Regions from separate parts of the Streptomyces sp. NPDC038135 genome, predicted to be linked through region 1. Evidence: riboswitches for the same ligand, from Rfam matches in the RefSeq annotation. Region 1 holds a riboswitch; each other region holds the start of a gene.
What was found. Region 1 has a riboswitch for cyclic di-AMP ahead of ACZ7JA_RS20740 (transglycosylase family protein). Riboswitches for the same ligand answer to the same signal wherever they lie in the genome.

Region 1 (5,732 bases):
CGTGGGCGGCGCGGTACGCGGCGGCCAGCTCCGGGTCGGTCCCGAGCCGCTCGGTCATCTCCTTCATGACGCCGTCCGCCTCCAGCGTGCCGATCGCCGAGTTGGCGCGCGGGCACGTCAGGTAGTACGTCGTCGGGAAGGGCGTGCCGTCGGGCAGCCGGGGCGCCGTCTCCACGACGTCCGGCTGTCCGCAGGGGCAGCGGTGCGCGATGGCCCGCAGACCGCGCGGCGGGCGGCCCAGCTGCTGCTTGAAGGCCTCGACGTCCGCGTCGGTGGGCTCGGTGCGCGGAGTGGGCGGCGGAGGCGTTTCCATGACTGCTTTCAGGGTGGCTTTCTGTCGGTGGCCGGCCCGCGGGCCGGTTACTGGTGGCGGCCGGCTCCCGGCCGGGGTCCGGTCACTGGTCGGAGGCGTCGGCCTTGTCGACCCCGTCCCAGACGTTCGCGTACCAGGGCCGGTGGGCGGCCCCGAGGTCGGCGCGGGACTGCTTCGCCGCGCCCGGGTCGACGACCACGTAGCCAGTCTCCCCCGGCATCACGTAGTGCAGCCGGCGCCGGATCTGCTGCTCGGCGTAGGCGTCGTCCTGCCAGCGCGCCTTGAGGTCACGCAGCTGTTCGACGCGCTGCCGGGCCTCTCCCCGCTCCCGCTGGAGGTCGGAGATCTCGGCGCGCTGGGAGACGTACTGCCGCATCGGGTAGGCGAGGGCGACGATCAGCGAGCACAGCACCAGCGCCAGCAGGGCCGCGCGGCCGGTGAGCCGGGAGCGGCGGGCCTGCCGTTTGGTCTGGGAGCGGTAGACCCTGGCCGCTGTCTGCTCGCCGAGGGCGCGCAGCCTGGTGGCGGTGGAGAAACGGTCCCGGTCCTTGACGGCCATCTGGCTCTCCGCCTCCCCTTCCACGTGCGTACGTCCCCGCACACGGTACGGGACCGGGTACGGGGACGTACGTACGACTGGCTGATACCCGGGCCGTCCCGTTCGGATCGGCCCGGCCGGGGTCAGCCCTTGGAGACCCCGGTGTGGCCGCGGAAGCGCGGGAAGGCGCTGCGGCCGGCGTACACCGCGGCGTCGTCGAGGATCTCCTCGATGCGCAGCAGCTGGTTGTACTTGGCGACGCGCTCGGAGCGGGCCGGGGCGCCGGTCTTGATCTGGCCGCAGTTGGTGGCGACGGCCAGGTCGGCGATGGTGACGTCCTCGGTCTCGCCGGAGCGGTGGGACATCATGCACTTGAAGCCGTTGCGCTGGGCCAGCTCGACGGCGTCCAGGGTCTCGGTGAGCGAGCCGATCTGGTTCACCTTGACCAGCAGGGCGTTGGCGGCGCCCTCGTCGATGCCGCGGGCGAGGCGCTCGGGGTTGGTGACGAACAGGTCGTCGCCGACGAGCTGGACCTTGTCGCCGAGCTTGTCGGTGATGATCTTCCAGCCGGCCCAGTCGTCCTCGAACAGCGGGTCCTCGATGGAGACGAGCGGGTAGGCCGCGACGAGCTCCTCGTAGTACTCCGTCATCTCGGCGGCGGAGCGCTCCTTGCCCTCGAAGAGGTACTTGCCGTCCTTGTAGAACTCGGAGGCGGCGACGTCGAGCGCGAGGGCGATCTGCTCGCCGGGCGCGTAGCCGGCTTCCTTGACGGCCTCGAGGATGAGGTCGAGGGCCTCGCGGTTGGAGCCGAGGTTCGGGGCGAAGCCGCCCTCGTCGCCGAGGCCGGTGGACAGGCCCTTGCTCTTCAGGACCTTCTTCAGGGTGTGGTAGACCTCGGTGCCCCAGCGCAGGGCCTCGGAAAAGGACTCCGCGCCGATCGGCGCGATCATGAACTCCTGGATGTCCACGTTGGAGTCGGCGTGCGAGCCGCCGTTCAGGATGTTCATCATCGGCACCGGCAGCAGGTGCGCGTTCGGGCCGCCCAGGTAGCGGAACAGCGGCAGGTCGCTGGCCTCGGAGGCGGCGTGCGCGACGGCGAGGGAGACGCCCAGGATGGCGTTGGCGCCGAGCGAGCCCTTGTTGTCGGTGGCGTCCAGGTCGAACATGGCCTGGTCGATCAGGCGCTGCTCGGTGGCGTCGTAGCCGACCAGCTCCGGGCCGATCTGCTCGATGACGGCGAGGACGGCCTTCTCGACGCCCTTGCCCTGGTAGCGGTTGGGGTCGCCGTCACGGAGCTCGATGGCCTCGAAGGCACCGGTGGAGGCACCGGACGGAACGGCGGCACGACCCGTGCTGCCGTCGTCGAGGCCGACCTCGACCTCGACCGTGGGGTTGCCTCGGGAGTCCAGGATTTCCCGGGCTACGACGACGTCGATGGACGGCACGAGCATCTCCTTCTTGGATGTGACGCTGGAAGTGCGGGGCGGGGTGCCTTGCGGCTCTGCCTTGCGACTAGAGCCTAACCGTCCAAGGGGCGTCGGCCACCGACCGACCGTCCCGTGGACAGGGAGACGGTACCCATTGTTCCCGCCCGGAACAAAGGGGTTCGGTCAAGGTCCCGCCGACGAGGCGGGGAAGAGCCGGCGAAGAGCCGGGAAAAACACAGCCCCGCCCCGGTGCGTACGGGGGAACACGCACCGGGGCGGGGAGCCCGTGGGGGACGGGGGGAATGGCCCTCACGAGGCCTTCGGCTTGGGGGACGGCCTGGTGAGGGCACTGTGGTTCCGGTCGGAGCCAGGTGTCACTTCAGGTGAAGCTGCTGGCCCGGGTAGATGAGGTCGGCGTTCTCGACGATGTCCTTGTTCAGCTTGTAGAGCTTCTGCCAGCCGCCGTCGACCTTCTGCTTCTCGGCGATGGTGCCGAGGGTGTCGCCCTTGACCACCTTGTACTCGCCGTCGCCCTTCTTGACCTTCTTGCCGGTCGGGGTGGTGACGGTCTTCTTCGCGCTCGCGGCCGGACGCTCGCTGGAGCGGGAGGCGGCCTGCTGGTCGGTGGAGCGGGTGGCGGTGCTGCCCGAGGAGGTGTTCCCGGAGGAGGTGCTCGGGGCGGAGCCGTTGTTGGGGGTGCTCGACAGGCCCTTGCCGCACACCGGCCAGGCGCCCTTGCCCTGGGCGGCGAGGACCTTCTCGGCGACGGCTATCTGCTGGGCCTTGGAGGCCTGGTTGGCCTGGCCGGCGTACTGCGTACCGCCGTAGGCGGCCCAGGTGGAGGCGGAGAACTGCAGACCGCCGTAGTAGCCGTTGCCGGTGTTGATGGACCAGTTGCCGCCGGACTCGCACTGGGCGACCGCGTCCCACTCGGAGGTGGTGGCGGCGGAGGCGTTGCCGGCCGCCATGAGCGGGGCGGCGACGGCGGCGCCGGTGACACCGGCGAGCGCGATGGCACGGGTGGCCTTGGACGGACGACGGTGCTTGCCCTTGCTGGAGAACAGCATGGATGGATCCCCTCACCGACGCCTGCGAGGTGAGCTGTCGGGTTCGGGCCGAATGAGTTGCCCGGCCGCGGGCCCGCTTTCACGGGCCGCGGCTCCACCCCTAGCCGGTTCCAGCGCGTGCGCTGGTTCCGGCACTTACCTTGGGTCCCCCGCTCCTGCCTACGGCGCATTACGCGACGACTGTTCCCGGGCGGCCACTGGCAGGATTCGGCGTTGCGGCAGCCGGGGCTCGTGGTGACGAGCGGTCACGACCGTAGACACGCGATCGAGGGAATTTCAAAGACGATCAGGGCTTCTGAGACTCATCCCACACTTTCACCGAAAGGGACATCGGTGATCAATCCGGGCGTCAACTGCCGCTGCTTTTGGCCCGTTTAGCTACCGACTTCGAGGGTCTGACCGGCGGAGATGTGGTTCGGGTCGGCGCCGATGGCCTTCTTGTTCAGGGCGTACAGCTCATGCCATCCGCCGTCCACGTCAAGGGAGTCGGCGATGGAGGCGAGGGTGTCGCCTTCGTGGACCGTGTAGGCGTCCGCCCCGCGGGAGGCGTGCTTGCCGGACACGGTGGCGTTCTGACCGTTTGTCACGCTTTCGTCCGCACTGTCGCCGCGGTGACGTCCGCCACTGCCGAGCGCTCCGGTGTCGACGAGGCTCCAAGAACCGCCGGTCTGCCATGAATTGTCCGAGTCCTCCACGACAGGATCCGGAGTCGCGGACTCGCTCCCCTCCGACTCCTCGGCGCGAGGCGAGGCGGACTTGTCGGACTTGGGAGCTTCCGCACCCTTGTCCGTAGCCTTGGAGTCGGCGCCCTTGCCCGTGCCCGAGGACGGCTTGCCGGCCGAGTCCGAGGAGGAGTCGGACGACGGTGAGGAATCCGGCAGACCGGACGAGTCGGAATCGTCCGTGGAACCGGACGACGGGTCCGTGGAGCCGGAGGCGTCGCCGGACTGGTCGTGCCCCGAGTCGGACTTGCCCGGGCCCCCGACGCCCGTGTCGACGTCCAGGGAGCCGGAGTCCGAGGTCAGACCGGAGAGCAGGGCACAGGTCGTCCAGGGCGTGGTGCCCTTGTCGGCGAGGATCTTCTCGGCGACGGCGATCTGCTGCGAACGGCTGGCCAGGTCGGCGGTGGCGGCGTACTTGGTGCCGCCGTACGCGGCCCAGTCGTCCTGGGAGATCTGCAGCCCGCCGTAGTACCCGTTGCCCGTGTCGGCGCTCCAGGAGCCGCCGCTCTCGCACTCGGCGACCTTGTCCCAGGTGGTGCCGTCGGCCGCGTTGGCGCTCGCGGCGCCGAGGAGCGGGATGGCGATGGCGGAGCCGGTCACTCCGGCCGCGACGAGAAGTGCCGGAGCCTGACGGGGGCGACGGTGACGACCGTTCCCGGAGAGCATGCGGAAGCCTTTCGTGCGACAGCGGGACCGGCGCGGCCGATGGTGCTGGGGCCGCGCTGATGGGTGAACGTATAGGCATACGATCACTTGTCACAAGTTCATGCCGCACAGATCACGTGAAGATCACAGAGTTGAACGCCCGTCATGTTTACGGTTGTACGGCCTGTTCCGCGGCCGGGGTGAACTCCACGGGCAGGGTGCGCAGCCCGCGCATGATGAGCCCGCCGCGCCAGCGCAGTTCGGCCGGATCGGCCGCCAGCCGCAGGTCGGGGAGGCGGGTGAGGAGCGTGGCGAGCGCGGTCCGGCCCTCCAGCCGGGCGAGCGGGGCGCCGAGGCAGTAGTGGATGCCGTGGCCGTAGCCGAGGTGCTGGTTGTCCGCGCGGGCGAGGTCGAGGACGTCGGGGTCGGCGAACCGCTCCGGGTCACGGTCGGCCGCCGCGAGGACGACGAGCACCGGGTCGCCGGCCGCGATGTCCTGCCCGCCGAGGGTGAGCGGCCGGGTGGCGAACCGCCAGGTGGCCAGCTCGACCGGGCCGTCGTAGCGGAGCAGTTCCTCGACACCGGTCTCCAGCAGGCCCTGTTCGCCGCGGGCGAGGGAGTCCTGCAGCCGGTGGCGCTGCTCAGGGTGGGTGAGCAGCGCGTAGGTGCCGTTGCCGATGAGGTTGACGGTCGTCTCGAAGCCCGCGAACAGGAGGATGAAGGCCATCGCGGCGGCCTCGTTCTCGGTGAGGTGCTCGCCGTGGTCGGAGGCGCGGATGAGACCGGAGATCAGGTCCTCGCCCGGGGTGGGCTCGGCCGGCAGCGCCGCACGCTTGCGGTGGATGAGCTCGGCGAGGTAGCCGCGCATCTTCTTCACGGACCGGGCGACCCCGCCCCGCGGTCCCCCGCCGTGCCGGATCATCATCCCGGCCCAGTCGCGGAAGTCGTCCTGGTCCTCGCGCGGGACCCCGAGCAGGTCGCAGATGGCGTAGATGGGCAGCGGGAAGGCGAAGTCGTGGA
Region 2 (5,732 bases), on a different contig from region 1:
CCGCACTGTGCCTGGGCCCGCTGACCGGAGAGCTGCCATGAGCGACTACGAGACCAAGTTCCCCCGCTCCCTGTGGATCCGGCTGATCATCTACATCGCCGTGGGCCACCTGTTCGCCGCGTTCCTCTACCTGCTGTTCGCGGTGGGCGCCAAGAGCTGACGGACGTCAGTCGAGCAGGCGCTCCCGCAGCCGCTCACGGGTGGCCGAGGTGAGTGCGAGCCCCTGCTCGAAGTACGCGTCGAAGCCGCCCCAGGTCTCCTCGATGCTCCCGAACGCCGCATGCAGATACTCCGCGCGCGCGTCGAAGAGCGGGCTGAGCAGCTCCATCACCTCGGGGGTGTACGCGGAGTCGGGGCTGCCGTTGCGTCGCACCTTGTAGCGGCGGTGCTTGGCGTTGGACTCGAGGTAGTCGGCGACGACCGCGTCGCGCTCCACGCCCACCGCGAGCAGGGTCACCGCTATGGAGATGCCCGCCCGGTCCTTGCCCGCGGCGCAGTGCATCAGCGCGGGGACGCTGTCCTCGGCGAGCGAGTGCAGCACCCGGGAGTGCTCGGCGGTGCGCTCGGTGACGATCGTCCGGTAGGAGGCGACCATCCGGGCGGCGGCCCTGCCGTCCGCGAGGATGTCGCGCAGCTGGTCGAGGTCGCCGTCCCGGACCATCTTCCAGAACTCGGCGCCGTCCGCCGGGTCGCTCAGCGGCAGGTTCACGTTCCGCACGCCCGGGAGGGCGACGTCCGGGCCCTCCAGCTTCTGGTCGGCCGCGTTGCGGAAGTCGAACACCGTGTGCAGGCCCAGGGAGGCGAGGAACGCCGCGTCCTCCTCCGTCGCGTGCGCGAGGTGACCGCTGCGGAACAGGACCCCCTGCCGCACCCGCCGGCCGTCCTCGGTCGGCAGTCCGCCCACGTCACGGAAATTGCGCACTCCGGCCAGCTCCGGCTCGGTCGACGGGACCTGCTGCGTCACGGGGGCTCCTCCCGGTCGGAACCCGTCGGCTCGGCTCGCCGGCGGGCGCTCCGACGACGATACGACATCGATCACCTCGGGCAACGAGTTGTCCACAGGCGTTGCCAGGGGCGCGCACGGGCCCCGATGATGTGCGCACCTGAGCGGATCTGTTGACACCTGTGAGGTCTCGATGGTGGACATCGCCGAGAACGGACGCACCTGGCTCCTGTCGGGGCCCACCAGCAGCTATGCCCTGCACCTGACCGAGGCGCACGAGCTGATCCACCTCCACTGGGGGCCCCGCATCACGCTCCCCGACGCCGAGGCCCTGGCCCTGAGCCCGCTGCCCGGCTACCGGCCCTTCGAGTCCCCGCTCGACGGCCGCGAGGAGTACCCCGTCGAGGGCGGCCCCCGCTTCGTCCGCCCCGCGCTCAGCGTCCGCACCGGCGAGCGGCGCGGCACCGAATGGCGCTTCGTGTCGTACGAGTGCGAGCGGGACGAGGCGGGAGACGGCGCGGAGCTGCGGCTGCGCTTCGACGACGACGGACTGGCGGTCACCCTGCACTACCGGATGCGCGGCGACGTGGTGGAGCGCCGGGTCACCCTCGACAACGGCGGGCAGACGCGGGTGGAACTGCTGCGCGCCGACGCCGCCGCCTGGACCCTGCCCGACCGCGACGGCTGGCGGCTGTCCCAGCTCAACGGCCGCTGGGCCGCCGAGTCCCTGCTCACCCGCGCTCCGCTCACCCACGGCGAGAAGGTCGTCGGCAGCCGCCGCGGCCACACCGGCCACCAGCACCTGCCCTGGGTCGCCCTCGACACCGACGCCACCGAGGAACGCGGGGAGGTCTACGGCTGCGCGCTCGGCTGGTCCGGCTCCTGGCGGATCGCCGTCGCCCAACTCCCCGACGCACGCGTGCAGATCACCGGCGGGGCCGGCCACGACGACTCCGGCCTGCTGCTCCTGGAACCGGGGGAGTCGTACACCACCCCCGTCTTCGCGGGCCTGTGGAGCGACGGCGGCTTCGGCGGGGCCAGCCGGACCTGGCACGCCTACCAGCGCGCGCACGTGATCCCGGACGCCGACCGGGACCGGCCGGTGCTGTTCAACTCCTGGGAGGCGACGTTCTTCGACATCTCCGAGGAGCAGCAGGCCGCGCTCGCCCGGCGGGCGGCCGGCATCGGCGTCGAACTGTTCGTCGTCGACGACGGCTGGTTCGGCGCCCGCACCAGCGACCGGGCCGGACTCGGCGACTGGACCCCCAACCCCGACCGGTTCCCGCACGGCCTCAAGCCCCTGGCCGACCAGGTGCACGGCCTCGGCATGCGGTTCGGCGTCTGGGTCGAGCCCGAGATGGTCAACCCGGACAGCGACCTGTACCGCGCCCACCCCGACTGGGTGCAGCACCAGCGGGGCCGCAGGCGGACGGAACTGCGCAACCAGCTCGTCCTCAACCTCGCCCGCGAGGACGTCCAGGAGTACCTGTGGGAGCGTCTGGACGCCCTGCTGTCCGGCGCGCCGATCGACTACGTGAAGTGGGACTTCAACCGCTGCTTCACCGACGCCGGCTGGCCGGGCGAGCCGTATCCGCAGCGTCTGTGGGTCGACCACGTCCGCGCGCTGTACGCCCTGCTGGACCGGCTGCGCGCCGCCCACCCCCACGTCGCCTTCGAGTCCTGCTCGGGCGGCGGCGGCCGGATCGACCTCGGTGTGCTGAGCCGCACCGACCAGGTGTGGACCTCCGACAACACCGACCCGCTGGACCGGCTCGCCATCCAGCACGGCTTCAGTCAGATCCATCCCGCGCGCGTGATGGCCGCCTGGGTCACCGACAGCCCGAACAACCAGCTCAACGGCAGGACCAGCTCCCTGCGCTTCCGTTTCGTCAGCGCCATGGCGGGCGTCCTCGGGATAGGCGGCGACCTCACCGCGTGGTCCGAGGAGGAGCTGGCCGAGGCCCGGGAGTGGGTGGCCCTCTACAAGGAGATCAGGCCGCTCGTCCAGCGCGGCGAGCTGTACCGGCTGCGGCCCCCGACGGGCGGCCTGAGCGCCGTCCAGTACGTGCTCGGGGACGAGACGGTGGTCCTGGCGTGCCTCCAGGCGCAGAGCTACGGGGAGCCGGTGCCGCGCGTACGGCTGCGCGGACTCGACCCCACGGCATCGTACGAATGCCGCGAAACGGGCGAAGTGCACCGCGGTGCGGTGCTGCTGCACCATGGACTGCCGACCGGACTGCGCGGTGACCTGGATGCGGTAGTAGTCCGACTGCGCCGCATATGATTCCTCTGCCCGAATTGACGCCTTCGTCGCAACTCGGCCCGGAGTAAGGGCTGCTGGGGAGCGGTGCGTGAGGAGCGTCATAACCGTGACCGTCCGCTGTTCGTCATGTTCACCTAATTCCTAAACGGAAACCGGGAATTCGATCGGCGGAGCGGACGGGAATTCACGCACGGTGACCGCGAATTTCCCTTTTGGATCTTCTGGGGCGTGAACGCCGGGAATCGGCCGCTTGTTTCCGCGCGTCCCGCTCGCTTACGTTCGCCACCAATCCGGACGGAACGCCGAATCCTGCCGCCGCCCGGAGTCCCGCACACATGACCCGTGCACGGCAGGAGCGGGGGACCCACCAGGTACGACTCGCCTGTCCCGGTCTCCGCGACAGGCTCGGGGTGAAGCCGCGCACCGCGCGGCCGGGCAGCTCCAGCCCGAACCCGACAGCTCACCCCGCAGGCGCCGGAGAGGAATGCGTCATGCCCGCGAAGGGTAAGCACCGCCGTCCCAAGTCTCGGCGTTTCACCCGCTCCATCGCCGCCGCCGGAACCGGCGGCGCCGCACTGGCCCTGCCCCTGCTGGGCGCCACCGGAGCGCACGCCGCCACCGCTCAGTCCACCCCCGGAAAGACCGTGCAGTCCGCCGGGAAGACGGCGGCCGGAAAGGCCGCGGCGGCCACCCAGCAGGCACCCGGCGTGCGCACCTACACGGTGAAGCCCGGCGACTGCCTGGCCGGGATCGCCGGCGAGCAGCATGTGAGCGGTGGCTGGCACCGGCTCTACGCCGACAACCGGCAGGCCGTCGGCGAGAACCCGGCGCTGATCCACCCCGGTCTGAAGCTGTCGCTCGGCAAGAAGGCCGCCGCCCCGACCCGCACCGAGGCCCCCGCCCCCGCGCGGTCCGCGCAGCCTTCGGGCGCCCGGGCCGAGTCCCCGGCGAAGACCGCCCCGGCCGCCCCCGTCCTCCAGGCGTCTCCGGTGGCCCAGGTCACCAAGGCCGCCGAAGCCGCCCCCGCCACCGGCTACACCCTCCCGGTCGCCGTCCCCACCGTCGGCACCGCCTACCACGTCGCCGGCAGCATGTGGTCCAGCGGCTACCACACCGGCGTCGACTTCGTCGTCCCCACCGGCACCTCCCTCAAGGCCGTCGGCGCGGGCACCGTCGTCTCCGCCGGCTGGGGCGGCGCGTACGGCAACCAGGTCGTCATCAAGCTGAACGACGGCTACTACGCCCAGTACGCCCACCTCTCGCAGCTCTCGGTGTCGGCCGGCCAGACGGTGACCCCGGGCCGGCAGATCGGCCTGTCCGGCGCTACCGGCAACGTGACCGGCCCGCACCTGCACTTCGAGATCCGCACCACGCCGGACTACGGCTCGGACGTGGACCCCGTCGGCTACCTCCGCTCGCACGGCGTCGCCCTCTGAGCCACCCGCGCTCAGCGACACGCTCCCGGCGGCCACCTGCCGGACAGCCTCCGAAGGCCGGACCCCCGATCCCCGGGTCCGGCCTTCGGTACGTCCGGACCGGCCCCGTACCCGCCGTATTCCTGGGTTGGCAAACTCTTTAAGGGTGTCTCATCTCACCGATCGTCAACCCCTGCCTACGGTCGCGTAGGTCACATCCGAAGGTGAATCATGGTCCGACGTGGCAGACGATTCGAAGAGTGACAACAGTGCAGTGATCGGGTCGTACGTGGCGGTGGGGGACAGCTTCACCGAGGGCGTCGGCGACCCCGGGCCCGACGGGGCGTTCGTGGGCTGGGCCGACCGCTTCGCGGTCCTGCTCGCCGACCGGCGGCCCGAGGGCGACTTCCAGTACACCAACCTCGCGGTCCGCGGGAAACTGCTCGACCAGATCGTCGAGCACCAGCTCCCGAAGGCCGTCCAACTCGCCCCCGACCTCGTCTCCTTCTGCGCGGGCGGCAACGACATCATCCGGCCCGGCACCGACCCCGACGAGGTGGCCGAGCGCTTCGAGCGGGCCATCGCCGCCCTCGCGGCCGCCGCGGGCACGGTGATGGTGACGACCGGCTTCGACACCCGGGGCGTGCCGGTGCTCAAGCACCTGCGCGGCAAGATCGCCACCTACAACGGGCACGTCCGCGCCATCGCCGACCGGTACGGCTGCCCGGTGCTCGACCTGTGGTCCCTGAAGTCCGTCCAGGACCGCAGGGCCTGGGACAGCGACCGCCTGCACCTCTCGCCCGAGGGGCACACGCGCGTGGCGCTGCGCGCCGGGCAGGCCCTCGGCCTGGAGATCCCGGCCGACCCGGAGCAGGTCTGGCCGCCGCTCCCGCCCAGGGGCACCCTGGAGATCCGCCGGGACGACGTCCACTGGGCCCGCGAGTACCTGGTGCCGTGGATCGGCCGCCGGCTGCGCGGCGAGTCCTCCGGGGACCACGTCACGGCGAAGGGCGCGCTGTCGCCGGACGACATCAAGATGCGCATCGCGGCGGTCGCCTGACCCCGGCGCACGGCACGGCCGCGCCCCGTACCGCGATCCCGGCGGTACGAG
Region 3 (5,732 bases), on a different contig from region 1:
GCCTGGGTCGAGAAGTACTTCGGCTCCATCCCCGGCCACGACGGCAAGCCCGCGCCCCGCGACGGCTCGCTGCCGGAGGTCATGGGCGGCCAGGTGCGCGAGGTCGTCGAGGAGGAGGTCCCGGCGCGCGCCCTGATGGCCGCCTACCGGCTCCCGCACGACGGCACGCGCGACGCGGACGCGGCCGACCTGGCCCTGACCGTGCTCGGCGGCGGCGAGTCCTCCCGGCTGTACAACCGGCTGGTGCGCCGCGACCGCACGGCCGTCGCGGCCGGCTTCGGCCTGCTCCGGCTGGCCGGCGCGCCCTCGCTCGGCTGGCTGGACGTGAAGACCTCCGGTGACGTCGAGGTGCCGGTGATCGAGGCCGCGATCGACGAGGAGCTGGCCCGGTTCGCCGAGGAGGGCCCCACGCCCGAGGAGATGGAACGCGCCCAGGCCCAGTTGGAGCGCGAATGGCTGGACCGGCTCGGCACGGTCGCCGGCCGCGCCGACGAACTGTGCCGGTTCGCCGTCCTGTTCGGAGACCCGCAGCTCGCCCTGACGGCCGTCGAGCGCGTGCTGGAGGTGACCCCCGAGCAGGTGCAGGAGGTCGCCAAGGCCCGCCTGCGTCCGGACAACCGCGCGGTCCTCGTGTACGAGCCGAAGTCCCCGGAGACCGTCGAGGACGCGGACGTCCCCGAGGACCCGGAGGCCGAAGCGACCGTCGAGGGCCGACACGACAACGAGGAGACGGCCAAGTGAGCGAGCTCGCCCCGATGGACTTCCACCCCCAGCCGCAGCCGGGCGAGGCCAGGCCCTGGGCGTTCCCGGCCCCCGAGCGCGGCACGCTGGACAACGGGCTGACCGTGCTGCGCTGCCACCGCCCCGGCCAGCAGGTCGTCGCCGTGGAGGTGCTGCTCGACGCGCCCCTGGACGCCGAGCCGACCGGCCTGGACGGCGTCGCCACGATCATGGCGCGGGCCTTCTCCGAGGGCACCGACAAGCACTCGGCCGAGGACTACGCCGCGGAGCTGGAGCGGGCAGGCGCCACGCTCGACGCGCACGCCGACCACCCGGGCGTCCGGCTCAGCCTCGAGGTGCCGGCCTCCCGGCTGGCCAAGGGCCTCGGCCTGCTCGCCGACGCCCTGCGCGCCCCCGCCTTCGCGGAGAGCGAGGTCGAGCGGCTGGTGCGCAACCGGCTGGACGAGATCCCGCACGAACTGGCCAACCCCTCCCGGCGCGCCGCCAAGGAGCTCTCCAAGGAGCTGTTCCCGGCCACCGCGCGCATGTCGCGCCCGCGCCAGGGCACCGAGGAGACGGTCGAGAAGATCGACGCGGCCGCGGTCCGCGCCTTCTACGACCGTCATGTGCGTCCCGCGACGGCGACCGCGGTCGTGGTCGGCGACCTCACCGGCACCGATCTGGACGCCCTGCTCGCCGACACCCTGGGCGCCTGGTCCGGTACCCCCGGCGAGCCGCGCCCGGTGCCGCCGGTGACCGCCGACGACACCGGCCGTGTCGTCATCATCGACCGCCCCGGCGCCGTCCAGACCCAGCTGCTCATCGGCCGGATCGGCCCCGACCGGCACGACCGGGTCTGGCCCGCCCAGGTGCTCGGCACCTACTGCCTCGGCGGCACGCTCACCTCCCGCCTGGACCGCGTGCTGCGCGAGGAGAAGGGTTACACCTACGGCGTGCGCGCCTTCGGGCAGGTCCTGCGGTCCGCTCCGGACGGCACCGGCGCCGCGATGCTCGCCATCAGCGGCTCCGTGGACACCCCGAACACCGGTCCGGCGCTCGACGACCTGTGGAAGGTGCTGCGCACCCTCGCCGCCGAGGGCCTGACCGACGCCGAGCGGGACGTCGCCGTGCAGAACCTGGTCGGGGTGGCGCCGCTGAAGTACGAGACCGCGGCGGCCGTCGCGAGCACCCTGGCCGACCAGGTCGAGCAGCACCTGCCCGACGACTTCCAGGCGACGCTGTATCAGCGGCTCGCGGCCACCGGCACGGTCGAGGCCACCGCGGCGGTCGTCAGCGCCTTCCCGGTGGACGGTCTGGTGACGGTCCTGGTCGGTGACGCGGCGCAGATCAAGGAGCCGGTGCAGGCGCTCGGCATCGGCGAAGTCACCGTGGTCGCCGCCGAGTAGCGGCCGGACGGCGCCACGCGCGCATGGGGACCTCGCGGCCGACGGGCCGTCAGGTCCCCATCGTGTGCGCGGTCCTTCGCGAAACCGGTGGGGCGCCCTTGTCCAGATGTCCGAATTGAGGCGGAGGTTGCCTGTCTGCCCTGTGGGATGCGCTACAAAAGCCCGGATCCGTTTGGGCGCCGGAGACCGGGCCGCTTAGCGTCATCCGGGCTGTCCGTCAGGCAGTGCGCCGCGCCCGCGGCACCGGACAGTCATCGCCGAGTCCCCGTACGGCGCGAGCCAGGGGAGCCGGGGACCCATCGCAGTCCCTGGGGTGAATCGGACGCCCGCGCGCGAGCGAGGGAGTCCGTAGGAGACCTTCCTGCTCCGAACCCGTCAGCTAACCCGGTAGGCGAGAGGGAAGGAAAGGACCAGCCACTTCATGGCGTTCATGTGCGCCTCCGGGAAGCACCGCAAGCCCGGCCGCGTCAAGCGCACCACCGCTCAGGCGGCGGGTGTCGCAGCCCTCACCACCACCGGCGTCATCGGCAGCCTCGCGGCCGCCCCGGCGTTCGCCGTGGAGAAGCCCGTCGAGCAGACCGGCCTCACGCCGGTGATCAGCGTGAGCGACCAGGTCGCCGAGCAGATCGACGAGCAGGCCGCCGCCCAGACGCAGGCCGCCGAGCGGCAGGCGGCCGAGGAGGCCGCCGTCAAGGCGGCCGCCGCCGAGGCGAAGAAGGAACGCGAGGCCGCGGCGCGCGCCGCCCGTGAGGCCGAGCGCAAGCGCCTGAACGCCTTCGTCGCCCCGATCGTGCACTCGTACGTCTCGACGGCGTACCAGGCCAGCAGCTCGCTGTGGTCGTCCGGCTCGCACACGGGCATCGACTTCCACGCCGCCAGCGGCACCTCCGTGCACGCGGTCGGCGCCGGCACCGTCGTCTCCACCGGCTGGGGCGGGGCGTACGGCAACCAGATCGTGATCCGGATGGCCGACGGCATGTACACCCAGTACGGCCACCTGTCCTCCATCGGCGTCACGGTGGGCCAGAAGGTGACCCCGGGCCAGCAGATCGGCCTGTCGGGCGCGACGGGCAACGTCACCGGCCCGCACCTCCACTTCGAGGCCCGTACGACGCCCGAGTACGGCTCGGACGTCGACCCCGTCGCCTACCTCCGCCAGCACGGCGTGCACGTCTGACGCCTCGCGCACGGACATCCGAAAGCCCCGGCTCACCGAGCCGGGGCTTTCGCCGTTCCCGGCGGTGTTCGCCGCTGTCCGGCCAAAAAATATTCATGGATTCCGGCCCGCCGTCGGAGATTCCGCTCCCTTGGAATAGAGTCACGAGTCAACGCGTCCATCGTCGGCGTTTCACGGGGATTAAGGCGGAGGTCGGTCATGCGTATTCCGGCGCATTCGGTGTGCACGGCGATCCGGGACGACATCGTCGCAGGCGTCCACGAGCGCGGCGGCCGGCTCACCGAGGAAGTCCTGGCCCGCCGCTACGGCGTCTCGCGCGTCCCCGTCCGCGAGGCCCTGCGCACCCTGGAGGCCGAGGGCTTCGTGGTGACCCGGCGGCACGCGGGCGCGTGCGTGGCCGAACCGACCGAGCAGGAGGCCGCCGACCTGCTGGAGATGCGCGTGCTCCTGGAGCCGCTCGGCGCCTTCCGGGCCGCCCAGCGGCGCACCGAGGCCCATCTGAAGGTGCTGCGCGGCCTGGTCAGGCTGGGGCAGGAGCGGGCCCGGCGGGGCGGCAGCGAGGATCTGCGCGCGCTGGGGGGCTGGTTCCACGAGACACTCGCCCAGGCCTGCGGCAGTCCCTCGCTGACGTCGATGCTGACCCAGCTCCGGCACAAGATCGCCTGGATGTACGCGGTGGCGGCCCCGCCGAGCCCGGTGGACTCCTGGACCGAGCACGGCGCGATCGTGGACGCGGTGGCGCGCGGCGACGGCGAACGCGCGCGTGCGCTCACGGCGCTGCACACCGAGCGCGCTACGGCCGCGCACCGATTGCGCTTTTCCGGTGGCGAGGGCCGCCCGGACCGTGTGAGGACTTCGCAACATGCCGTAAACATGTCGGGCCGGCGGCATTAACACGGGCACCGTATACAAAGAGGGGGGAATTCCGTGGCGCGGTATTTCCGCTGCCCGATTTCCCGCGCGCCTGGATTTCCGGAGAAACGGCGGAGCCGTGCCGCCCGGAAAAGGGCGGCACGGCTCCGGTGTTTCCCGTGACCGGTGCTCAGACCGTCTCGGGCAGTTCCTCGAGGCCCTCGGCGACCAGCTTGGCCAGACGGTCCAGGGCGACGTCCGCGCCCTCGGCGTCGGAGGCGAGGACGATCTCCTCGCCGCCCTGGGCGCCCAGGCCCAGGACGGCCAGCATGGAGGCCGCGTTGACGGGGTTGCCCCCGGCCTTGGCGATCGTCACCGGGACGCCTGTGGCCGTGGCGGCTCGGACGAAGATGGAGGCGGGGCGGGCGTGGAGGCCCTCGGCCCAGCCGACGTTGACGCGGCGCTCAGCCATGTGTTGCTGCCCTTCGGTGTTCAGGTTGTCTAGACCAGTTTCCCATATCGTGAAGCGTGCCCCGAGCGGTGCGGTGCACCGCCGCGGCGCGCCACCGGATCGCGGCCTCGATCCGGCCTGTCGTCCTCCACAGACTGCCTCGCGACGCCGTCGTACGCGAGCCGTACCCTGGGGCCCATGCAGAGCCCGGCGGACCGGCAGGACCGGCACGAGTACCCCGCTCACTGGGAGGCGGACGTGGTGCTGCGCGACGGGGGCACCGCGCGCATCAGGCCCATCACCGCTGACGACGCCGACCGCCTGGTCAGCTTCTACGAGCAGGTCTCGGACGAGTCGAAGTACTACCGCTTCTTCGCGCCGTACCCACGTCTGTCCGCCAAGGACGTCCACCGCTTCACTCACCACGACTTCGTGGACCGGGTGGGACTCGCGGCCACGATCGGCGGCGAGTTCATCGCCACCGTACGCTACGACCGCATCGGCACCGACGGCATGGCCGCCTCCGGACCCGCCGACGAGGCCGAGGTCGCCTTCCTGGTCCAGGACGCCCACCAGGGGCGCGGCGTCGCGTCCGCGCTGCTGGAGCACGTCGCGGCCGTCGCGCGCGAGCGCGGCATCCGGCGCTTCGCCGCCGAGGTGCTGCCCGCCAACACCAAGATGATCAAGGTGTTCACGGACGCCGGATACACCCAGAAGCGCAGCTTCGAGGACGGCGTCGTACGGCTGGAGTTCGACCTCGAGCCCACCGACCGCTCGGTCGCCGTCCAGCGCGCGCGGGAGCAGCGCGCCGAGGCCCGCTCGGTGCGCCGGCTGCTGGCGCCCGGCTCGGTCGCCGTCGTCGGCGTCGGCCGCGCGCCCGGCGGCGTCGGCCGCGGCGTCCTCGGCAACATCCGGGAGGCCGGCTACCAGGGCCGGCTGCACGCCGTGAACAAGGCCTTCGCCGAGGACCTCGAGGAGGTCGACGGGGTGCCCGCGCACCGCTCGGTGCGCGACATCGAGGGGCCCGTCGACCTCGCCGTCGTCGCCGTCCCGGCCGAGCACGTGCCCGCGGTCGTCGCCGAGTGCGGCGAGCACGGGGTGCAGGGGCTCGTAGTGCTGTCCGCCG
Region 4 (5,732 bases), on a different contig from region 1:
TCGGTGCGGGAGCTGGGCACGGTGGGCGGCGTCGGCGAGAAGAAGCTGGCGACCTACGGCGAGGGCGTGCTGGAGGTGCTGAACTCCCTGGCCGGGTCCGGCCAGGGCGGCGCTCCGGCGGGCGGTGCCCCGGCGACGGGCGGCGCCCGGTCCGCCGCCGCTGAGCCTCCGGAGGAGGACGACTGGGCCGAGCACGCGCAGGAGCCGGAACCCGACGACTGGATGTGAGAGAGCGGCCGCCGGGACCGTCGGGACAGCGCCGTCAGGACAGCGCCGTCAGCCCCGGGGCGAAGGTGATCAGCAGGGGCAGCAGCGGCACCAGCGCGGCCACCGTGGTGGTCAGCGCCCGGTGCCGGCGCAGCAGCCGCGGCGGCGGCTCCAGCAGGCGGTCCACGCGCTCGCCGAGCAGCCGGTGGCTGGAGGCGCAGGACAGGACGCCGCGGTGCTGGTTCAGCTCGATCAGGGCGAGGGCGGTGGTGAGGTGGCCGCAGCGGCGGGAGGCGGTGTCGTCGGCGGCCAGCTCGACCAGGCGGTGCGTCTGGTCGCAGAAGTGGGCGAAGAGCGGGACGCCCGGGAAGCCCGTGGCCAGCGCGGTGGACAGGTGGAGCAGCCAGTCGTGGTGGGCGCGGGCGTGGCCGCGCTCATGGGTCAGGACCGCGTCGAGCTGCCGGCCGGTGAGACGGCGCAGCGCCCCGGTGGTGACGACGAGCTGCGGCGGGTGCCCGGGCATCCACCAGGCGTCCGGGTACTCGTCCTCCAGCACCAGCATCGGCCCGCGTGCCGCCGGCAGCCCCGCGGGCAGATCGGGCGCGCGTTCCCGCAGGTGCGCCCGGGCCTGGCCGCGGCGCCTGCGGACCTCGGCGAGTTCCCGGGCGAGCATCGCCGTCGTCCAGGCGGCCCCGCAGGCCAGCAGCAGGGTGAGGGCCGCGGCCCACACCGGTGCCGCGGACAGGTCGTACGCGGCCGTGACGGCGGGCGGCGCCGGGGCGAACACATGGTCGCGGACGGTGTGGAAGACGGCCGCCGCGCCCAGGACCAGCGCGGTCAGGCAGCACAGCAGGACGGTGGCGACCAGGCACTGCCACACCCACAGGGCGACCACGGGTTCCCGTTCGGTCCAGTCGGCCCGGGTCAGCGCGCGCGGTGCCGGTACGGCGGCCGTCAGGGCGACGACGCTCAGCAGGAGCAGGCAGACCGTCATGCCGGGGCTCCGGTTCGTGGTCGGAGAGATGCGGGTGTCGGGTGGTGCCGGGGACGTGCCGGAGGCGCGTCGGGTGATGCCGTGTCCCCGCCAGTATGACGGGGACACGGGGCCCGAGTCAGGTGTCCGGCGGGGATCGCGCCCGTCAGGGGGACCTCGCCCCGCCTTTCCGGACAGCCGGTCCCGCCGTCACCCGCCGGGCGGCGCCTCAGCCCGACACGATCCGCCCGCCGACCTCCCCCAGTCCGACCCGGCCGCCGTCCGGTCCCGGCGCCCAGGCAGACAGGGTCACCACGTCCCCGTCCTCCAGGAAGGCGCGCTTGCCGTCCGGGAGTTCGAGGGGGTCGCGGCCGTTCCAGGTCAGCTCGAGCAGCGAGCCGCGCTGGCTCTCCGCCTGGCCGCTCACCGTGCCCGAGCCGTACAGGTCGCCGGTGCGCAGCGAGGCGCCGTTCACCGTCATGTGGGCGAGCTGCTGGGCGGCGGTCCAGTACATGGTGGAGAACGGCGGCTCGGACACCGTGTGACCGTTGATCGCGACGGAGATCCGCAGGTCGTAGCCGCCGGGCTCGACGCCGGGAGCGGTGTCGTCCAGGTAGGGCAGCAGGGGGTGGGTGCGCTCGGGAGGCGTCACGCGGGCGTGCTCCAGCGCCTCCAGCGGAGTGATCCACGCCGACACCGAGGTGGCGAAGGACTTGCCGAGGAAGGGGCCGAGCGGGACGTACTCCCAGGCCTGGATGTCCCGCGCCGACCAGTCGTTGAGCAGGCACAGACCGAAGACGTGCTCCTGGAAGTCGCCGAGCGCGACGGGCGTGCCCAGCTCGGAGGGCACGCCGACCACGAAGCCGACCTCGGCCTCGATGTCCAGCCGTACCGAGGGCCCGAAGACCGGTGCCGGGTCGCCGGGGCCCTTGCGCTGTCCGGACGGCCGGACGACGTCCGTGCCGGAGACGACCACCGTGCCGGAGCGGCCGTGGTAACCGATCGGCAGGTGCTTCCAGTTGGGGGTCAGGGAGTCCTCCGCGTCCGGGCGGAAGATCTGGCCGACGTTCCGGGCGTGGTTCTCCGAGGCGTAGAAGTCGACGTAGTCCGCGACCTCGAAGGGCAGGTGGAGCGTCACCGACGACAGGGGGTGGAACAGCGGCTCGATCGTCGACCGGTGCGAGGGAACCGTCACCCACGCCGTCAGCGCGCGCCGCACGTCCGACCACGCTGTGCGGCCGGCCGCCAGCAGCGGGTTGAGGGTGGCCTGCGCGAGCAGGGACACGTACGGCGAACCGAGGGCGGCGGCCGCGGCGCCCGCGTCGAGGACGTGGTCACCGAGCCGGACGCCGACCCTGCGCTCCGTGCTGCCGGAGGGTGAGAACACACCGTAGGGAAGGTTGTGCGGGCCGAAGGGGTCGCCCTCGGGGACGTCGAAGGGGGGCATGGGGTGCTGCCTCACTCTCATCCGGGCCATGCATGGCGATGCGTTCCATGTGATCGCGCCACACGTTACGGCCGGGACAGGTGTCTTGGGCAGTGCCACAGGGGGTGTCCGCCCGGCACGGCCGGTATCGGTCCGGCCCGGTGAAGCACCTGGCTGCGGCCCACGGCCGACCCGGGAAACGCCTCCCGCGGGCCCCAAGTCCCGCGGGAACCTGGTGAGTCGGCGGGCCGTGCGGTCCGTATTCTCTGATCATGGCCGCACCTCCCGCATACGCCCTGATCGCCACCGACCTGGACGGCACGCTGCTGCGCGGTGACGACACCGTCTCCGAACGGTCGCTCGCCGCGCTGGAGCGGGTGGCGCGGGCCGGTGCCCGGCACCTGGTGGTGACGGGCCGGCCGGCCCCCCGGGTGCGGCCGCTCCTGGCCGCGCTCGGCTGCACGGGGCTCGCGGTGTGCGGGCAGGGGGCGCAGGTCTACGACGCCGGCACCGAACGCCTGCTGTGGTCGGTGCGGCTGGACCGGGAACTGGCCGAGACCGCGCTCGGCAAGATCGAGGCCGAGGTGGGGCAGGTCTTCGCGGCCGTCGACCAGGACGGCGTGGACGGCCTCACGCTGATCGAACCGGGTTACCTGATGCCCCACCCGACCCTGCCCGCGGTGCGGGTCGACCGGCGCGACGACCTGTGGCGCGAGCCCATCAGCAAGGTGCTGCTGCGCCATCACACGCTGTCGGACGACGAGTTGGCGGCGACCGCGCGGGCGGCGGTGGGGTCGCTGGCCACGGTCACCATGTCCGGGCCGGGCACGGTGGAGCTCCAGCCGTGCGGCGTCACCAAGGCGACCGGGCTCGCGCTGGCCGCCGGCCGTCTCGGGATCCCCGCCGAACGGGCCCTGGCCTTCGGCGACATGCCCAACGACATCCCCATGTTCGCCTGGGCGGGCCGCGGGGTCGCCATGGCGAACGCCCACCCCGAACTCAAGGCGGTCGCGGACGAGGTCACGGCGTCGAACGAGGACGACGGCGTCGCCGTCGTCCTCGAAGGACTGTTCCCGGCCGGCTGACCGGGACGCGGGCAGCGGCCCGCGGCGGGCGCCGGTCAGGTGGCGCCGCGCCGCGGTGCCGGTCAGTAGGCGCCGTTGACGTTGTCGATCGACCCGTAGCGGGCGGCCGCGTAGTTGCAGGCGGCGGTGATGTTCGCGACCGGGTCGTAGGGGTCGAACGCCGTTCCGGCCACGTGGTAGGTGTTGAAGGTCGGGTCGATCACCTGGAGCAGGCCCTTGGACGGGATGCCCTTGGCCGCGTTGGAGTCCCACAGGTTGATGGCGCGCGGGTTGCCCGAGGACTCGCGCATGATGTTGCGGTGGATGCCGTTGTAGGTGCCCGGGATGTGCTTCTCCGCCATGATCGCGAGGGACTCGCGGATCCAGCCGTCGAGGTTGTTCGGGTACCCGGCGAGGGTGGTGCCGGCCGAGCCGGCGGAGTCGGCCGCGAAGGCGCTGGTGGCGCCGACGACCGGAAGGGCGAGCACGGCGGCGCCGGTGCCGAGGACCGCGAGCTTGCGGGCGAGGCGGTTCGTGCGGACGCGGCGGGGCTGAGCGGCTGCAGGCATGGCCAAGTTCCTCTCCGTCGCCTGCGAGGTGAGCTGTCGGGTTCGGGCGGGGAGGTGCCCGGCCGTGCCGCCCGAGGCGGCACGGCTTCACCCCTTGCCGTTCCGGTGACGACACGTGTCGTCCGGTCCGGCGAACTTACCTGGGTCCCCCGCTCCTGCCGTACGAATGAGTTCGTCGATGGGTGGTGCCGGGCGGCGGCAGGATTCGGCGTTCCGCTCGACTGGCCGGGAACGTATGCGAGAGCACATGTCCGGAACAAGTGTCGGATTCACGTAAAGACCAAGTTGACCTTGTTCTGTTCCGTTTTGGGTACTTGATCCTTTGCGACTGCCAATGCTCAACTCGCTGATGTGGCGCGGAAAAACGGGTGGTGGCCGGGCGTGGCGGGCCGGCCGGGGCGCGTGACCCAATTCACGAAATAGCAAAGTATTCCAAATCAGACATGGGGGATTTGGGCTCGAGGGCAGGCGAGTGGGGAACGCTCCGCGGGATGCCTTGTGGCCGATTTCCTGCGCGTCACGAAAGGCGTATTAATGCGCCTAATGTCCGTATTATCGGGTGGTCGGCACTGCGCCGATCATGGTCCGATGCCGTCCGTGCCGGACCGGTGGCCGCCCTCGGTGATCGAAACAGGACCGGATACGCTGACTTGAGTGAGGGCAGCGACCTATCGACAAACCGCGTAATCGCCAGCAGACACCAGCAGACAGGAGACCCCTCGTGACCGTCGTCGGGCCGTTCGGGCTGAGCGTGCGGGACCAGGCTCTGGAAGCCGATGTCCAGGCCGGATTGACGGCTGTCGAGGAAGGCTTGCTCGAGGCCACCAAGAGCGAGGTCCCGTTCATCACGGAGGCCGCGCAGCACCTCGTCCGGGCCGGCGGGAAGCGGTTCCGGCCGCTCCTCGTGATGCTCGCGGCGCAGTTCGGGGACCCGTACGCCCCCGGTGTGGTGCCGTCGGCCGTGGTCGTGGAGCTGACCCACCTGGCCACGCTGTACCACGACGACGTCATGGACGAGGCGTCCGTGCGGCGCGGGGTGGACAGCGCCAACACGCGCTGGGGCAACTCCGTCGCCGTCCTGACCGGTGACTTCCTCTTCGCCCGCGCCTCCCAGATCCTCGCCGACCTCGGACCCGAGGCGGTCCGGGTCCAGGCCCTCGCGTTCGAGCGGCTGGTCACCGGGCAGATCCTGGAGACCGCGGGCCCCTCGGACGGCCGCGACCCGGTCGACCACTACCTGGACGTGCTGGGCGGCAAGACCGGCTCCCTGGTGGCGGTCTCCTGCCGGTTCGGCGCGATGATGTCCGGCGCCGACGAGACGGTCGTCGACGTGCTCACCCAGTACGGCGAGCGGCTCGGGGTCGCCTTCCAGCTCGCCGACGACGTCCTGGACATCGCCTCCGACTCGCACGAGTCCGGCAAGACCCCGGGGACCGACCTGCGCGAGGGCATCCCGACGCTGCCCGTGCTCCGGTTGCGCGAGCGCGCCGCCC

Region 2: another riboswitch for cyclic di-AMP. It lies ahead of ACZ7JA_RS24625 (M23 family metallopeptidase); the one in region 1 lies ahead of ACZ7JA_RS20740 (transglycosylase family protein).
Region 3: another riboswitch for cyclic di-AMP. It lies ahead of ACZ7JA_RS17045 (M23 family metallopeptidase); the one in region 1 lies ahead of ACZ7JA_RS20740 (transglycosylase family protein).
Region 4: another riboswitch for cyclic di-AMP. It lies ahead of ACZ7JA_RS03720 (transglycosylase SLT domain-containing protein); the one in region 1 lies ahead of ACZ7JA_RS20740 (transglycosylase family protein).

The regions. Positions count from the first base shown of each region.
Region 1 is NZ_JBVJXS010000007.1:84,766-90,497, forward strand. Features, by position in the region: gene ACZ7JA_RS20725 (DUF501 domain-containing protein) at 1-313, opposite strand, end outside; gene ACZ7JA_RS20730 (FtsB family cell division protein) at 396-872, opposite strand; gene eno (phosphopyruvate hydratase) at 995-2,302, opposite strand; gene ACZ7JA_RS20740 (transglycosylase family protein) at 2,653-3,345, opposite strand; cyclic di-AMP (ydaO/yuaA leader) riboswitch at 3,350-3,522, opposite strand; gene ACZ7JA_RS20745 (transglycosylase family protein) at 3,720-4,733, opposite strand; gene ACZ7JA_RS20750 (cytochrome P450 family protein) at 4,882-5,732, opposite strand, start outside.
Region 2 is NZ_JBVJXS010000008.1:391,420-397,151, reverse strand. Features, by position in the region: gene ACZ7JA_RS24645 (helix-turn-helix domain-containing protein) at 1-41, shown strand, start outside; gene ACZ7JA_RS24640 (DUF6126 family protein) at 38-160, shown strand; gene ACZ7JA_RS24635 (tyrosine-protein phosphatase) at 167-964, opposite strand; gene ACZ7JA_RS24630 (alpha-galactosidase) at 1,137-3,227, shown strand; cyclic di-AMP (ydaO/yuaA leader) riboswitch at 3,534-3,693, shown strand; gene ACZ7JA_RS24625 (M23 family metallopeptidase) at 3,698-4,642, shown strand; gene ACZ7JA_RS24620 (SGNH/GDSL hydrolase family protein) at 4,896-5,681, shown strand.
Region 3 is NZ_JBVJXS010000005.1:517,162-522,893, reverse strand. Features, by position in the region: gene ACZ7JA_RS17055 (M16 family metallopeptidase) at 1-741, shown strand, start outside; gene ACZ7JA_RS17050 (M16 family metallopeptidase) at 738-2,126, shown strand; cyclic di-AMP (ydaO/yuaA leader) riboswitch at 2,372-2,535, shown strand; gene ACZ7JA_RS17045 (M23 family metallopeptidase) at 2,548-3,303, shown strand; gene ACZ7JA_RS17040 (GntR family transcriptional regulator) at 3,502-4,197, shown strand; gene ACZ7JA_RS17035 (HPr family phosphocarrier protein) at 4,346-4,627, opposite strand; gene ACZ7JA_RS17030 (bifunctional acetate--CoA ligase family protein/GNAT family N-acetyltransferase) at 4,805-5,732, shown strand, end outside.
Region 4 is NZ_JBVJXS010000001.1:787,786-793,517, reverse strand. Features, by position in the region: gene recQ (DNA helicase RecQ) at 1-228, shown strand, start outside; gene ACZ7JA_RS03735 (M56 family metallopeptidase) at 263-1,201, opposite strand; gene fahA (fumarylacetoacetase) at 1,410-2,627, opposite strand; gene ACZ7JA_RS03725 (HAD family hydrolase) at 2,879-3,691, shown strand; gene ACZ7JA_RS03720 (transglycosylase SLT domain-containing protein) at 3,754-4,239, opposite strand; cyclic di-AMP (ydaO/yuaA leader) riboswitch at 4,243-4,427, opposite strand; gene ACZ7JA_RS03715 (polyprenyl synthetase family protein) at 4,961-5,732, shown strand, end outside.